2 regions of the Microbulbifer hydrolyticus genome follow, and region 1 is predicted to be linked to the other one. Evidence: predicted binding sites of a transcription regulator. Region 1 holds the regulator's gene; the other holds the start of a gene.
The links. Region 1 encodes PhoB, which activates phosphate uptake and scavenging genes when phosphate is short. Its sites were predicted from a motif close to TGTCATAAANNTGTAACA; they were not measured.
Positions count from the first base shown of each region.

Region 2: the regulator PhoB is predicted to act here: its motif matches at 3,797-3,814, upstream of GTQ55_RS10835 (OprO/OprP family phosphate-selective porin).

Region 1 is NZ_CP047491.1:89,021-96,367, forward strand. It holds gene GTQ55_RS00380 (DUF938 domain-containing protein) at 1-189, shown strand, start outside; gene GTQ55_RS00385 (hypothetical protein) at 211-570, shown strand; gene phoR (phosphate regulon sensor histidine kinase PhoR) at 638-1,951, opposite strand; gene phoB (phosphate regulon transcriptional regulator PhoB) at 2,087-2,791, opposite strand; gene ubiA (4-hydroxybenzoate octaprenyltransferase) at 2,924-3,805, opposite strand; gene GTQ55_RS00405 (chorismate--pyruvate lyase family protein) at 3,835-4,422, opposite strand; gene GTQ55_RS00410 (dicarboxylate/amino acid:cation symporter) at 4,635-5,945, shown strand; gene GTQ55_RS00415 (chorismate mutase) at 6,013-6,693, opposite strand; gene GTQ55_RS00420 (hypothetical protein) at 6,988-7,347, opposite strand, start outside.
Region 2 is NZ_CP047491.1:2,549,040-2,556,386, forward strand. It holds gene GTQ55_RS10810 (sigma-70 family RNA polymerase sigma factor) at 1-105, shown strand, start outside; gene GTQ55_RS10815 (acyloxyacyl hydrolase) at 351-824, shown strand; gene GTQ55_RS10820 (glycosyltransferase) at 1,079-2,281, opposite strand; gene GTQ55_RS10825 (hypothetical protein) at 2,311-2,496, opposite strand; gene GTQ55_RS10830 (TraB/GumN family protein) at 2,511-3,449, shown strand; gene GTQ55_RS10835 (OprO/OprP family phosphate-selective porin) at 3,935-5,176, shown strand; gene GTQ55_RS10840 (indolepyruvate ferredoxin oxidoreductase family protein) at 5,258-7,347, opposite strand, start outside.

The DNA.
Region 1 (7,347 bases):
TTCAAGATCGGCGGTGAGTACATAGGTCCGGGCAACGCCGGCTTTGATGATCGGCTCAGGGAGAAGGACGCCTTGCGCGGTATCCGTGACCTGGAGTGGCTGGACCAGCTGGCGGAAGCGCAAGGCCTGCGCAGAACCGAGAACAACTACCTGCCTGCCAACAACCAGTTGCTGGTGTGGCAACGCTAAACCAGAAAACAGGAGTGTCTTATGCCCCCATGGTTTGAAGTTACCGTTTCAATTGCCGCTGCGGTTGCGGCGGTGCTTTTTTTCGCCAAGTACCGCGAGACAGCGGCGGCGCTGCACGAGTCCGAGCGCATGAAACACAAGCTGTCGAAAGAGCTGGACCGCTATCGCGATGTGCCCCAGCTACGCGCCCTGCGCGATGGGCTTATTGGCGAGCGCAATCTGCCGGTGGACGACGAGGGCCGGGAGCACCTGCTGATCCGCAACAGTGCCCGCAAGCTGGTGCACATCACCGTGCAGAAAAACGCGCAGCCGGTGCCGGATGGTGAAGAGGTGAGTTATCGCGCGGGTGGTGAAGAGCGTCGCCTGCAGGAACTAGAGTAGCCGCGCCCTGCCCCCGCCCCCCAAGCCCCACCCGTGGGGCTTTTTGTTATCCGGTCAGGCAACAGGATCAGGCGGAACTGGCGAGGGTTAGCTTCTGGGGGGGGAAATTGAGAGTAAAAGTACTGCCGCGGCCGGGCACGCTGGCCACGCTCATGTTGGCATTGTGGCGAAGCAGCACATGCTTGACGATCGCAAGCCCCAGGCCTGTGCCACCACTTTCCCGCGATCGGCCTGCATCCACCCGGTAAAAGCGCTCCGTCAGCCGCGGGATATGCATCGGGTCAATACCGATTCCCGCGTCCTTCACCGAATAGTGACCGCCGGCAGCATCGGCTTTCCAGCGCAATTCGATGGGCCCGCCATCGGGGCTGTACTTCACTGCGTTGAACGCCAGATTGGCAAACGCGCTGTGCAACTCGCCCGCGTCGCCGGTAAGGATGCAGTCCTCTTCGCAGTGCACTGAAATTTCATGGCGGTCGGCGCTCAGTGAACGCGCTTCCCCGGCCACACGCTCCATCAGCTCCCGCACCGAAACCCGGTCGCGCCCGCTATCGCGCTCTGATGTTTCCAGCCGCGCCAGCAACAGCAGATCGTTTACCAGGCTGGTCATGCGCGCCGTCTGCTCGCTCATCTGTCCCAGCGGCCGGTCCCAGTTTTTTGGCGCCTGGCCACTGGCCTGCAGAGTTTCCAGGTACCCTGCAATCACCGTCAGCGGGGTGCGCAATTCGTGGGAAACGTTCGCCACAAAATCCCGGCGCATCTGCTCCAGATTATGCAGTCGTGTCACATCCCGTACGATCACCAGCGCCTCGTCCTGGCCGAAGCGGGTCACTTCCATTTGCAGTATGCGTGAATCGTCACCCGGCGCCGGCAGCGTAATCGGCTCTTGGTAACGGTCGAGTTGTCCCTGCATGCGTTGGTACATGTGCTCGACAAAGCGCGGGTCGCGCACGAAATTGATCAGTGGCTGGCCCGCATCGTCCGTCTGTAACCGCAGCATCTGCCCTGCCGCCGGATTCCACCACGCCAGGGTGCCTTCGTCTTCCAGCGCCACAATTCCCTCGCGCAGCGCACTGGTACTGTCCTGTACCCGGCGCAGCATGGAGTGCAGCTTCTGCTTTTCCTTGCGGTGGCGGCGCTGCAGGCGATAGAAATCGTCGGAAATATCCCCCCATACCCCGAAGCTGGTCGGTGCGGGACCGCGACGGCCGTTGGCAAGCCAGCGGTCGAACTGGCGTTGTTGCCAGAGCAACCAGAAGAGATAGACGCTGAGGCCGGCACAAAGCGCCAGCCACCAGTGGCCGGTCGAGAAACCGAAAATGGTGGTGCCGAGGGCGATGACGATAAAGCGCGAGAATTCGCCAATACTGCGATCGAGCATGATGGTTGGGCCATCTGTTTAGAGTTGGGAGTTGCGCGCAAAACAGAGCAGGTAATACGCGAAAACCTTAGCGAAGGCGGAGTGCCGGGTGCCTCCGGGCTCTAACGGAGCCCCAGATTCTTTCAGGGATTAGGATTACACCCTTTCCACGGTCTGTACAGAAAAGCGGTAACCGGTGCCGCGCACTGTCTGGATATAGCGTTCGTGACCGTCAATGGTCAGCGCCTTGCGCAGCCGGCGGATGTGCACGTCTACGGTGCGCTCCTCAACGTACACGTTGCCGCCCCACACATGGTCCAGCAACTGCGTGCGTGTATAAGCGCGCTCCTGGTGGGACAGGAAAAAGGTCAGCAGGCGAAACTCGGTGGGGCCCATTTCCACAGGGTTGCCGTTGATCGTCACCCGGTGGCTGACCGGATCCAGAACCAGACCGCCCGCGGTCAGCGGCTCTTCCGGCGTACTCGGGCCCGCACGACGCAATACTGCCTTCAGGCGCGCGACCAGCTCCCGGGGGGAAAATGGCTTGGTGATGTAATCGTCTGCACCCGTCTCCAGCCCCTTGATCTTGTGATCCTCCTCACCCTTCGCCGTCAGCATGATGATTGGCAGTGAAGCGGTCAGCTCATCCCGCTTCAGGCGGCGCGCAAGCTCGACACCGGAGACGTCTGGCAGCATCCAGTCCAGCAGAATCAGGTCCGGCTTCTCATCGATGATCAGGGCGTGGGCCGCCTGGGCATTCTCCGCCTCCAGGCAGCGGTAATCTGCCATCTCGAGGGCTACACGCAACATATCCCGTACCGGGGCTTCGTCGTCGACTATGAGAATCGTCTTGCTGTGCATCGTTCTGCCATACCCTAACTGATGAGTGCGCCATTCAACTGACACTTCCTAGAGTGGCCATTTAACGTCACTTTAATGACAAATATATGACAGGAGGGCGCCGATCACGACCCATCGGGGAACAGGCTCGAATCAGTTCGCCAGAAAGTGGAAAAAAATTCCCATGAAAATGGTTGCCCCAACCCAGTTGTTGTTCAGAAATGCCTTGAAGCAGTCATCCCGTTGCCGCTCCCGCACCAGCCACTGCTGATAGCCAAACAGCCCCGCGGCGACCGCCAGGCCACAGTAATACAGGGCACCCAGCGACTCGCGGCTGCCCAGCATCAACAGTGCCAGAATCACCATCACTTGCAGGCTGGCGGTCATTACCCGGTCCATGTCACCAAACAGGATCGCGGTGGATTTGACCCCGATCTTGAGGTCATCGTCGCGGTCTACCATGGCGTAAAAAGTGTCGTAGGCCACCGTCCACAACAGGTTGGCAGTGAACAACAGCCACGCCACCGCCGGCACCTCGCCGGTGGTCGCGGCAAACGCCATCGGGATTCCCATGCTGAACGCCGAACCGAGAACCACTTGCGGCAGGTGCGTGTAGCGCTTGGCGAAGGGATAACAGAAAGCCAGCGCCAGCGCCGGCAGTGACAGCAGGACGGTGAGCTTGTTGGTGGTGAGTACCAGCAGGAAGGCGAGCAACATGAGGCCGCCGAACAGCATCATCGCGCCTTTCGGGGTGGCTGCTCCGGTGGCGAGCGGGCGCTGGTTGGTGCGCTTTACATGGCCGTCTATGTTGCGGTCGGCAAAGTCGTTGACCGCACAGCCGGCAGCGCGAGTCAGGATCACACCGAGGGTGAAGACAACGAACAGGTGCAAGCCGGGCCAGCCCTTGGCGGCAATCCACAGCGCCCACCAGGTGGGCCACAACAGCAGCAGAGAGCCGATGGGCCGGTCCAGCCTGACGAGCTGCCAGTATGGGAGGGCGGCGGGCCAGCGCTGCTGGATCTGTTGGCTGATCATGGTTTCTCTCTTGTTATTGGCCGTTGTGTTCAGGCCAGGGGTGCTTTGTGGGGATTGAAGCTGCTTAGGAAGGTCTCCGCAACCAGTAGTGGTTTGTCGTGCAGCCAGAACGTGGAGCGGCGTCCCCAGGCCTGGGGCTCCATCGTATCCAGTTCCGCCTGTTGGCAGCGCGGGTTGCGCGCAAGGCGATTGAGGACGATGGGGCCGCGGCGGATGTCAGGCTGGCTAAACAGGAGTTCGCCGAGTGGGCGGTTATCGAGGTTGCGCAGGTAGCGGGATTTGCCGCCGAGGGTGCGTTCCGGGAGTACACTGCGGGCATACACCCACGGCTGTTCGTCGCTGCCGTAGAGGAGCACTTCGCGCACCAGCGCACGGGTTCTCTCTTTCAGGTTGAGGGCGCGGCGCTCTTCGAGGTTGGGTTGCTGCCAGCCCTGACTGAGTATCTGCACGCTAAACTCGCCGTGGCTCAGATGTTTGAGTGCGGCGGTGAGGGAGCCGGGATGCAGCAGCCACGGCAGCAGCTGCTCCGGGGGCGTATGTCCGTGGAGGCTTTCCAGGGGTTGTGGATGCCAGTCACCGATGGCCAGGAAAGGTGACTCGTAGGGGGCGTGGTACAACGCAGACTCCGCGCAGGTTCAAATAACCGCATTGTACCCGACCGGCGCTGCGGGGAAACGGGGGGAACTTTGCCCAGACCGGATGCGACCGATATAGTTGCGCGACTCCTTCGAATAAATTGGGGGCGGTGCCGGTTGCCGCACCTTCGCGTCACGTATAGTGGCCTAATTGAATAATTCCAGTATTTGCTGGAGCAATGACAGGATGGACCATGGGGCTCACCAAAAAAATTGTACTGGCCATGATCGCGGGGATCGCAGTCGGCCTGATCTGCAATGTTCTCAATACCAGCCAGGTGCTGGGGGCCGGGGTGACCGGTTTTATCAATAATTACCTGACCAATGGTCTGTTCGACATTATCGGCCGGATATTCATCGCCTCGTTGAAGCTGATGGTTGTGCCGCTAGTGCTGGTTTCGCTGATCTGTGGTTCCTGCGCCCTTTCGGAAGGTAGCCGTGTGGGGGTACTGGCGGGCAAGACGGTGCTGTTGTATCTGGTAACCACAGCTGCGGCCATTTCGCTGGCGCTGCTGCTGGCCATCGTGATTCAGCCCGGGGCGGGTATGGAGGGCATCGCCGGGGATGCTGCTTTTGAGCCGCAGCCCTCGCCACCACTGTCCGAGGTGCTGATCAATATCTTTCCCACCAACCCGGTGGATGCGATGGCAAAAGGCAACATGCTGCAGATCATCGTGTTTGCACTGTTGATGGGCTATGCAATTTCCCGCAGCGGCAAGCCCGGCCAGCGAATTGCCGGTTTCTTCAATGACCTGAACGATGTGATTATGCGCATGGTCGGTGTGCTGATGGCATTTGCGCCCTACGGTGTATTTGCGCTGCTGGCCACCAAGATTGCATCGCTCGGCTTCGATGCAATCCTGCAACTGATGAAGTACTTCATGGTGGTGTTGGCGGCACTGCTACTGCATGCCTTCGGGGTCTATTCCATCCTGCTGAAGCTGCTGTCCGGCCTGAACCCGGTGCAGCTGTTTAAGAAGATGCGCCCGGCGATGGTGTTTGCCTTCAGTACCGCCTCCTCGGCGGCGACAATTCCGGTGACGTTGTCCACAGTAGAGAAGCGCCTGGGCGTGGATAACAAGGTGGCGTCGTTCACCATTCCGCTGGGGGCGACCATCAATATGGATGGCACCGCGATCATGCAGGGGGTGGCGACGGTATTCATCTCCCAGCTGTACGGTATCGAGATCGGCCTGATGGGTTATCTGACCGTGATCCTGACTGCGACCCTGGCTTCTGTGGGCACCGCGGGCGTGCCCGGTGTCGGCCTGATCATGCTGGCCATGGTGCTTCAGCAAGTGGGCCTGCCGCTTGAAGGAATTGCGATTGTGATGGGTGTGGATCGCCTGCTGGATATGGTGCGCACGGCGGTGAACATTACCGGGGACTCGGTGGTGAGTGCGATCGTGGCGAAGAGTGAGGGTGCGCTGAATGTGGAGACCTTCAATGATGCCAACTACAGCAGTGTCGCGAACGGTAGTGAGGGTCGACAGGCAGCTTCCTGATCTGAAGTTGGCCCAGAAAAAAGGGCGAGCCGGTAGCCGGCTCGCCCTTTTTATTTTCTATGTGGTTTTACATTGCAGCCATGGCTCGCAACTCGTCGGGATCCAGGTTGTCTTCCATGGATTCCACCAGCTCATCTACCAGCTCGCTGAGCGCTTTCTTGATCGCCTCTTCGGTATTGTCCTCGCTAGCGCGGCCATCGTGGTAGGTGCGTACCAGGTATTTTTCCTGCACCTTGAGGTCGTCGATACTGACAAGCTGCTCGCGCAGGGGTGTGCCGCTGCGATTGGTCAGCGCGTAGCGGAATTCACCCGTCAGGGTCACTTTGCCCTGCTCTAGATCGTAATCGTCCTTCGGCTTCATTGCGTTGAGGTGTTTGATTACCTTGAGGTCGAAGCTGTTCTGGAGATTCAGCACCCCATCTTTATCAACCAACGGTATGTCTTCGTCGTTCAGGTATTCGTACAGTTCCCGAGCCAGTTCGCTGTGCAGGTACTGGGTGTAGCCGCGTACCGCCTGCTGTTTGAGCTCAGCAAGGCCGCCGCCAGCAGTTGCCTGGGCAAGCATAAGCTGCAGGTTGCCACTGGAAACCGGCATGGGGACATCTAGCTGGATGCTGGAGGGGGCTACGACAAGGCTGGGCGTGTGTTCTTCACCGCCCCAGAAACCACCCTGGGCCGCCGCCTGAGCGGACATACCGATACCGAGCAGACCGGCGATCGCCAGTCGGCACAATTTTGATGCTCTCATTCATCTATTCCGTGTTTTATTTTTATGCCGGGATTTTATTTATTACGGGCGAATAGGCTCGCCCTATATTTATGCGTTAACTGGCACAGGCTGCCATTATTTGCTGGGAAGGGCAAAATTTTTCCGTGACCTGTGCGTCGATAGCGGTCTTTTTTGTGCGCTGGGTCTCGGCGGAAAGCTTGCGTTTGGGGTAGGTCCGGCTGGGAGCCAGGGATTGGAGGGGGTGGGGAGGCAGTGCGGAAAAGATCCGGTTGGTGAACGCGTGCTAACGAGCAGGCTTTCCCGGCCGGGGCTTTAGCCCCGGCCGACAAGCTCGCGCAGGCTGTCTGCTTCGAGGTCGTCTTCGATGCGATCGATGATCCGTTTAACCAGGTTGTCCACCATCTTGTCCAACTCCGCTTGCGTGTTGTCTTCGGCCTCGCCGCTGCCCAGTGGTGTTTTGATCTGGTACTTGCCCTTTAACCTCAGGTCGGCGATATCCAGTCGCTTTTCCGCAAGTACCCGCCCGCTCGGTGCGTTGAGGCGAAAATGGTAGTCGCCGCTCGCGCTCAGGTTGCCTCGTTCCACTTCGTAATCACCACTGTTCTTGAGGCCGCTTAACTGCTTGACCACAGAGATGTCGACGCTGTTGTAGAGCGTCAATGAGCTGTTGTC
Region 2 (7,347 bases), 1.7 Mb from region 1:
GATTGCTCGTTCCGGGTAATCGGCGAACAGCTGGGGCTGAGCCAGGAGCGTGCAAGGCAATTGCACTCCGACGCACTGCGACAACTGAAACGGCAGTGGCGCTAGCCACTACCTGTTCTTGCCCTACAAGGCACACCAGTTCCCTGGTGTGTCTTGCTTGCCATCGCCCCAATTCCGGCTAACCTTGCAAAGATCAGCGTCTAACAGCAATAACTGGCGATCGCATTATGCCTTTACCCCGAGTTCGCCCTTCTCTGGGCCATCGTTTACCCTGCCTGCTTCTCCTCGTCGGCGCGGCTGTTTCCCACACTTCATTTGCCGAGGGGTGGCTGCAAGAAGGCACAAACGAATTGATTTTAAGTGGAGGCAAAGGCCTTGGAGACGCGCTTATTCAACAGAAGTCCATCGCAGGCTCCAATATGGTCGGCGCCAACTGGTCCTACCTGTTCTACGATTATCCGAGCAATCACCATTTTCAGTGGTGGGCACAAGTCAGCTACAGCTATATGTGGCGCGACTATCGGGGACAGGACCAGAAACAACACATCTGGGAGCTGAAGCCCGTGCTGCGCTGGTATCCACGTCGGCAGGCCCAGGGTTTATTTGGCGAAGTGGGCGTGGGCGCGGCCTACCTGGACGAGCGCAGTTTTGGGGCCATCGACCTGTCTACCAACCTGAATTTTTCACTGCACTTCGCCGCAGGCTATACCCTGCAAAGTGGCAACACGGTGTCACTGCGGTACAGCCATTTTTCCAATGGCTACACCAATACGCCAAATCCGGGGTTCGATTTTGCCTCGTTGAACTGGCACACCGCGTTCTGAAATCCTGAATCAGCCGAACCGCAACAAAACGTTCACACGCCGGCGGTTGCCAATCGGACCGAAAACGCAGTGGAATAACTACCCCCGCCATTCCTTCTGGGCGACCTGGGCCCGGTATACATCGCCGGGAAAATCAATGAGACCTTATCCAACCTGGCACTGCACGGGGATTTTGCTTCACTGTTTGCGCGCGCCGCGTAAGAGTGCACCCCGGACACCAAAGCCAAAGCCAGAGCCAAAGCCACCTGGCAGATTTATACGCAGCTGACTTCCTGAAGCTCGCGAAACCAGTCCACCGCCTGCAATGTTGTTTCCGAAAGACTGAATCCTGAAAATTCTACCGGCCGGGGTTGCGCCAGGATCCCGCTGGCAACAGCGGCAATGCTCTCTGCGCTGCCGGCGCCAGCACCTGATGCCCCCTCCCGCATCTCAACAACACCCTGGGGGAAACACTGTTTCAACAGCTCTACCCCGGTACCACCGGTTGCAATAGCAGGACACCCCATTGCCAGGGATTCAGCCACGATTCGCCCGCTGGATGGCGGCAACTTGCTGCGATCATCGGCGAGATCGAATGTAATGCGCGCGCTGGCATACAGCTCGCGCATGTCGCGACGCTCCCCCAGAAACAGCACATACTCCGCGAGCCCCATGGATTCGGCCCTCTGTTCCAGGGCCCGGGCGAACTTTTCATGCCCAGGGACTACATTGCCCACCACCAGGCCGAAAATATCTGACCGCTCTTGTTTGAGTGCGGCAAGCACGTCGAGAAAACGCTCCTGCCCCCTTCCCGCCCCTACCGGGCCCGGCAACAGAAGCCAGTTGCGCTCCTCCAGCTGGGGAAAGTCATTGAGCAGTCGATGGTGCCAATGTCCGGAGACTGGTGCATTTTTATCCAGCTCTCGGGTATTCACCCCGCGATACAGCGTACGCAACTTTTCTGTGGGTTCATTTCCCGAAGATTCGACACTTGCTCGTGCAGCCACGAATTTTCCGGCGTACCTCCGTGAGAGCTGCTCCGCCAGTGCATTAGAAGCGGAAAGCACCAGCTCACCCTGCGCCAGGGCGGGATTGATACGGCGCCCACGAAACAGGCCAACTGAAGGCCACTGATGAATACTGGTGACCAGCCGCGGGCGCTGCCGCGGTTCCATTTTTCTCAGTACCCGAGTGGCGTGCCAGGCACACAGAGGGCCGCGGCACAGCAGGATATCCGCCTGTAATGTATCCAGTAGACGACGAAGCTTGCGATGAAGTCTGGCATTTACCCACTTGGTCTGATTGAGCGGTAATTCAAAATGCCGGCAGTTGTGCAGGGTAAGGCGCGAAACTAACGTACCACCGGAGGAAATCACAACGGAGTCCTGCCCTTGTCGGGCGAGTTCCTGGGCAAACTCCAGCGTCTCCTGCGCGAGCTCCCCCGCCTCGAGGGACGGCACCAGTTGAACAATTCGCATAGCTCTCTACGCCTCAATCCACAGTCCTGTTACTTTGCCCCCGCCCAGCGCCGCATTTTCTGTGACAACATCCATTGCGAAGGAACCACGATTGTACAGCTGATTTCTGCGCCAAGATGCACAATTTCTGCAATGGCGATGTAAATCACAATTACCGCGGAATCCTGTAGAATTTTTGCCACTTCGATTTCAAAATCACGACGCCAGCGGCACATTGAGAGGAATCTGTATGATGACCGGAAACCAGAGGGCAAACAGCCTCTCGCGCTTCATCACTCCCCGCGCGCTTTACCGCGCAATCACCTGTTGCGTATTCATTTTCCTCATCGCTGCCAACCCGGCGCTGGGCGCCAATGACCGGGGCTTGCTGCTGGAAGCACAGAAAGGCGACCGCACGGTGTATCTACTCGGCTCCATTCATCTTGCGGATCAGAGCTTCTATCCGCTGCGTGATGCGATTGAAAAGGCCTACCGCGATAGTGATGCACTGGTAGTGGAAGCGGATGTGATAGCGATGGAGTCCGACCCGGCACTGCAGCAAAAGGTCATGCTCGAGTCTCTTTACCCTCCGGGACAGCAACTGAGGGACAACATCCCTCCCAAGATCTACGCCCAGCTGCAGGAATGGCTGCGTAAGCGCCAGATTCCCGAGGCCAACTTCAACCGCATGCGCCCCGCCATTGCCATGATTACCCTGAGCCTGATCGAAATGCAGGCGCGCGGCCTCGATCCCAAAGCCGGGATTGATCGGCACTTTCTCAACCTGGCCCATAAGGAAGGGAAGACCACGCTACAGCTGGAAAGTGTGATACAGCAACTGCGAATGCTGAATAGCCTCGACAAGCCGGAACTCTATTTACAGCAGACTCTGGACCAGATCTCTGAAATGGACACATTCGTGCCGCGTATGAAAAAGGCCTGGAAATCCGGTGACCGGGAAGCAATCCACCAACTGGTGATTCAGGAAGGTCTGGACGAACACCCGGAGTTTGAAGCGCTGTATGAGTTGCTTTTCTTCCAGCGCAATCGGGAAATGGCGCAAAAGATCCGCGAACTCAGCGACAAGCACAACAAACTGTTTGTGGTGGTTGGTGCCGGCCATCTCGTCGGGGCGCAATCCATAACCGAGTTGCTGGAAAAATCCGGGTATTCCATTCAACAGATTTGACCCGGGTCAAAATACGCACAAGTCATCCTCTTACCGGCCAACACCAGTAAGAGAATGACCGATAAAGGAAGTAATACTGCAAGCTGCCATCGACACAGCAGCCAAACACCCTTATTCCGCACAATCGGGCGACACGTAGTAAGCGTCCTTGCAATATGACGCCAGAGATAACCACAGTATCCAAGCGTGTGCGGCCAGTAGTACAATCTTGAATCTACACTTCCTTCCGACCTCTATTGTGCGATGCGTGTCAAAGGTGACATTCGGTACCCGCGAGTGACCAGTGATGAGCAGCACTCCCCCCTGGATCACCTGACCGAAACCATCGCCTGCCCATACAGCACATTTATTACAGCTTTATTACAATTTGTAATATTTAATTTTATGGGGTTTTCCTATTTCAAAAACGTTTCCAATTTCTGACAGAATTGTGATGCTGCTACAATCCCGCGCCATCAACACAACCAAACCAGACAGGAATCAACATGCAACCCTTTCCCAAGAGCCTGATGGCCATCACGCTGACCAGCTTGCTCTCAGGCACGGCGGCAGCGGATCAGGCGGAAACCAAAGGTGGCCTGAAGATCACGTCCGATGACGGCAACTTTTCTGCCTCTCTGGGCGGGCGTATCCACTTTGATACCTACCTGTTCGATACCGATATCGAGGACCCGGTAAGTACCACGGAATTTCGTCGCGCCCGTATCACCCTGAAGGGGAACATCTACGACTGGGGCTACGTGCTCGAGCAGGATTTCACCGGCGGCGATACCTTGAGCGGATATCGCGACGTGTTTCTTTCGCACAAGTTTCTGAACGGAGAAGTGCGCATCGGCCAGTTCAAGCCGTTCCGCTCCATGGCGGAAATGACCAGCTCCAACGAGCTCACCATACTGGAAAGGCCCTTCTCGAGCTCCACCGGTCTGTATGACGGCAACCAGTTCCAGCAGGGTATCGGCTGGACCGGTGTGCTGGACTGCTTCACCCTGGGCATGATGGCGTTCAACCTGCGCGATGCCGGTACCCCGCGCAACGAAGGTGTCGGCGCAGCCGGCCGCCTCGCATGGCACCCCATCAATACGGATACGGCCACTTTCCACCTGGGTACTTCCGTCAGCTTTGAGAACGCCAACCGGAACTCAAGTGACCTGACCGCAGAAGCCGATTACGCCGGCCGCCGCGGTCCTAGCCAGCTGATGGCAGTCACTCCCGGCGATCTGGGCGGACACGCTACTACCGCGGCACTGGAACTGGCGGGCAGCTACGGCCCTCTGTATATCCAGTCAGAGTACGCAGTGGGCGGGTTCGACGCGGACTACTATGTATCCGAACTGGAGTTTGAAGACTGGTACGGGGCCCCTGCTCCGTTTGCCTGCGACCCACAATTCGGCTGTTACATTGCCGACCAGGATGTACACACCTGGTACATTCAGGGCAGCTGGATGATCACCGGCGAGCACAAGCCTTACAGCACAAAACGCGGCGCCTTCAGCTCAGCGAAACCCGCTGGCACCGGCCTCTGGGGTGGCGCCTGGGAACTGACCGCGCGCTATGACACCATGGAAAACCGCGATATCCGCAACTTGCAGGCGAGCAGCGCCATCATTGGCCTGAACTTCTACGCCAACCGCAATGTGCGCTTTATGGCGAACTATATTTTCGGTGACGACGACTTTACCGGCGATGGCACCAATCAGTTCGGCCTGCGCGCGCAGATCAACTGGTAACACACCGGTAACACCGAAAGAAGCAACAAAAATGGCGAGCCACTGGCTCGCCATTTTTTGTTTACGTCAAGGGAAGCTTGGTTACCCCACCTGTTGCGCCTTGGCCGGATCAAACACCTCCACGGGGGCAGACGTAGTCTCGGGGCTCGCTTCGGGATTGTAAAAACGCTGCAGGGAAACAGCGCGGGCTTCCTGGGCCAATTCCACGTTTTTGTCCTTAATCAGGCCATAACCGCGAATCACGTCCGGGTAACTGAGCAGCTCAATTGCAGCTGCATGGTTCTCTGCATTGAGCTTGCCAATCACCTCATCAACCAACTGTTCATACTCACCGATCAACGCCCGCTCCATTTTACGCTCGGCGGTATAACCAAAGACATCCAGCGCGGTGCCCCGCAGGAATTTGAATTTGGCCAGCACACCAAAGGCCTTGTGCATCCAGCCGCCGAACTTGAGTTTGCGCGGCCGGCCGAGATTCTTGTCGAACGGGCTCAGGAGCGGCGGCGCCAAGTTGAATTCCAGTTCGAAATCCCCGGCGAAGTTTTCACGCAGTGATTCGATAAAACGACCATCGCTATACAGTCTTGCTACTTCGTATTCATCCTTGTAGGCGAGCAACTTGGCATAATTGCGCGCAACCACTTCGGCCAGCGCCTCACTGCCGGGCACCTTGAGTATTTCTGCTCCCTTTACCTTGTCTACCAGTGCAAGGTAGCGGCGCGCCAGTGCCGCATTCTGGTAGCCGGTAAGGTGCTCTACCCGATGCGCAACGACCTGCTCGAGCCCCTGCGGCAGCACTTTTTCCTCGTCACGGGACAGCAGGCGATCCAGGGCCGAACGGTCTGCTGCAGCGAGTCGTCCCGCGGCGAGCCCCTGAAGGTTGCCCTCTACCGCGACACCATTCAGTTGAATGGCTTCGCGAATAGCGTCCAGACCCAACGGGATCAGTCCTTTTTGCCATGCGTATCCCAGCATGAAGATATTTGCGGCCAGGGTATCGCCAAGCGCCGCCTTGGTCAGCGTATGTCCTTCAACAATGTCCAGCTCGAGCACCGCGTCCTTGATCGTATCCAGTACCGCCTGCGGCGAGTGGATATCTTCACGCCCCAGTACCGATGCAGCCGTCGGGCTGAGGTGGGTATTTACCACCGCACGGCTGTGGGTTTCATCGAGTTTCGCCAGGCTTGCCGAGAGGTTGCCAGCGGCGATCAGGTCGCAGGCCATCAATGCGTCGGCGCGGCCATCTGAAATTCGCACCGCCTTCAGCGACTCCGGGCTATCGGCAAAACGCACATGGGAATATACCGCGCCGCCCTTCTGGGCCAGGCCAGTCTGATCCAGGGTGCTGCAGGCCTTGTCTTCAATGTGGGCGGCCATTGCCAGCAATGCGCCAATGGTCACCACGCCGGTGCCGCCAACGCCGGTTACCAGCAAATTGAACGGTTCCTTCAGGTCCGCAAGTTGCGGAGCGGGCAGTTTGTCAGCTTCCTGACACAGCGCATCACCGACACCGGCGCGTTTGTTCAGTTTGCCGCCCTTCACGGTCACGAACGACGGGCAGAAGCCGTTTACGCAGGACATGTCCTGGTTGCATGTGGTCTGGTTGATGCGGCGTTTGTCGCCGAGCGCGGTATCCACCTTTTCAACGGCAATACAGCTGGACTGGGTAACGCAGTCGCCACAGCCCTCGCACACCAGTTCATTGATAAACGGCCGCCCTTCCGCCTTCGGCAGCAGGCCGCGTTTGCGTTTGCGACGCAGCTCGGTAGCACAGGTCTGGTCGTAAACGATCACCGTACAACCGGGCGCCTCGCGCAGTTCTTTCATCACTGCGGGCATATGGTCCCGGTGACGGATTTCCACTTCACCGGGGAAGCTCAGCGCGCCCTTGTACTTGTCGGTGTCATCCATCACCAGCACAACCTTGTTCACCCCTTCTGCCAGCACCTGGCGGCAGATCATGTCCGGGTGCAATTCACCGTCATGGGGCTGGCCGCCGGTCATGGCGACAGCGTCGTTAAACAGGATTTTGTAAGTGATATTCACCTTCGCCGCCACGGCGGCACGAATCGCGAGGATGCCGGAGTGGAAGTAGGTTCCATCCCCAAGGTTCACGAATACGTGGGGTTCACTGGTAAAGGCCGCCTGGCCAATCCAGTTGACGCCCTCGG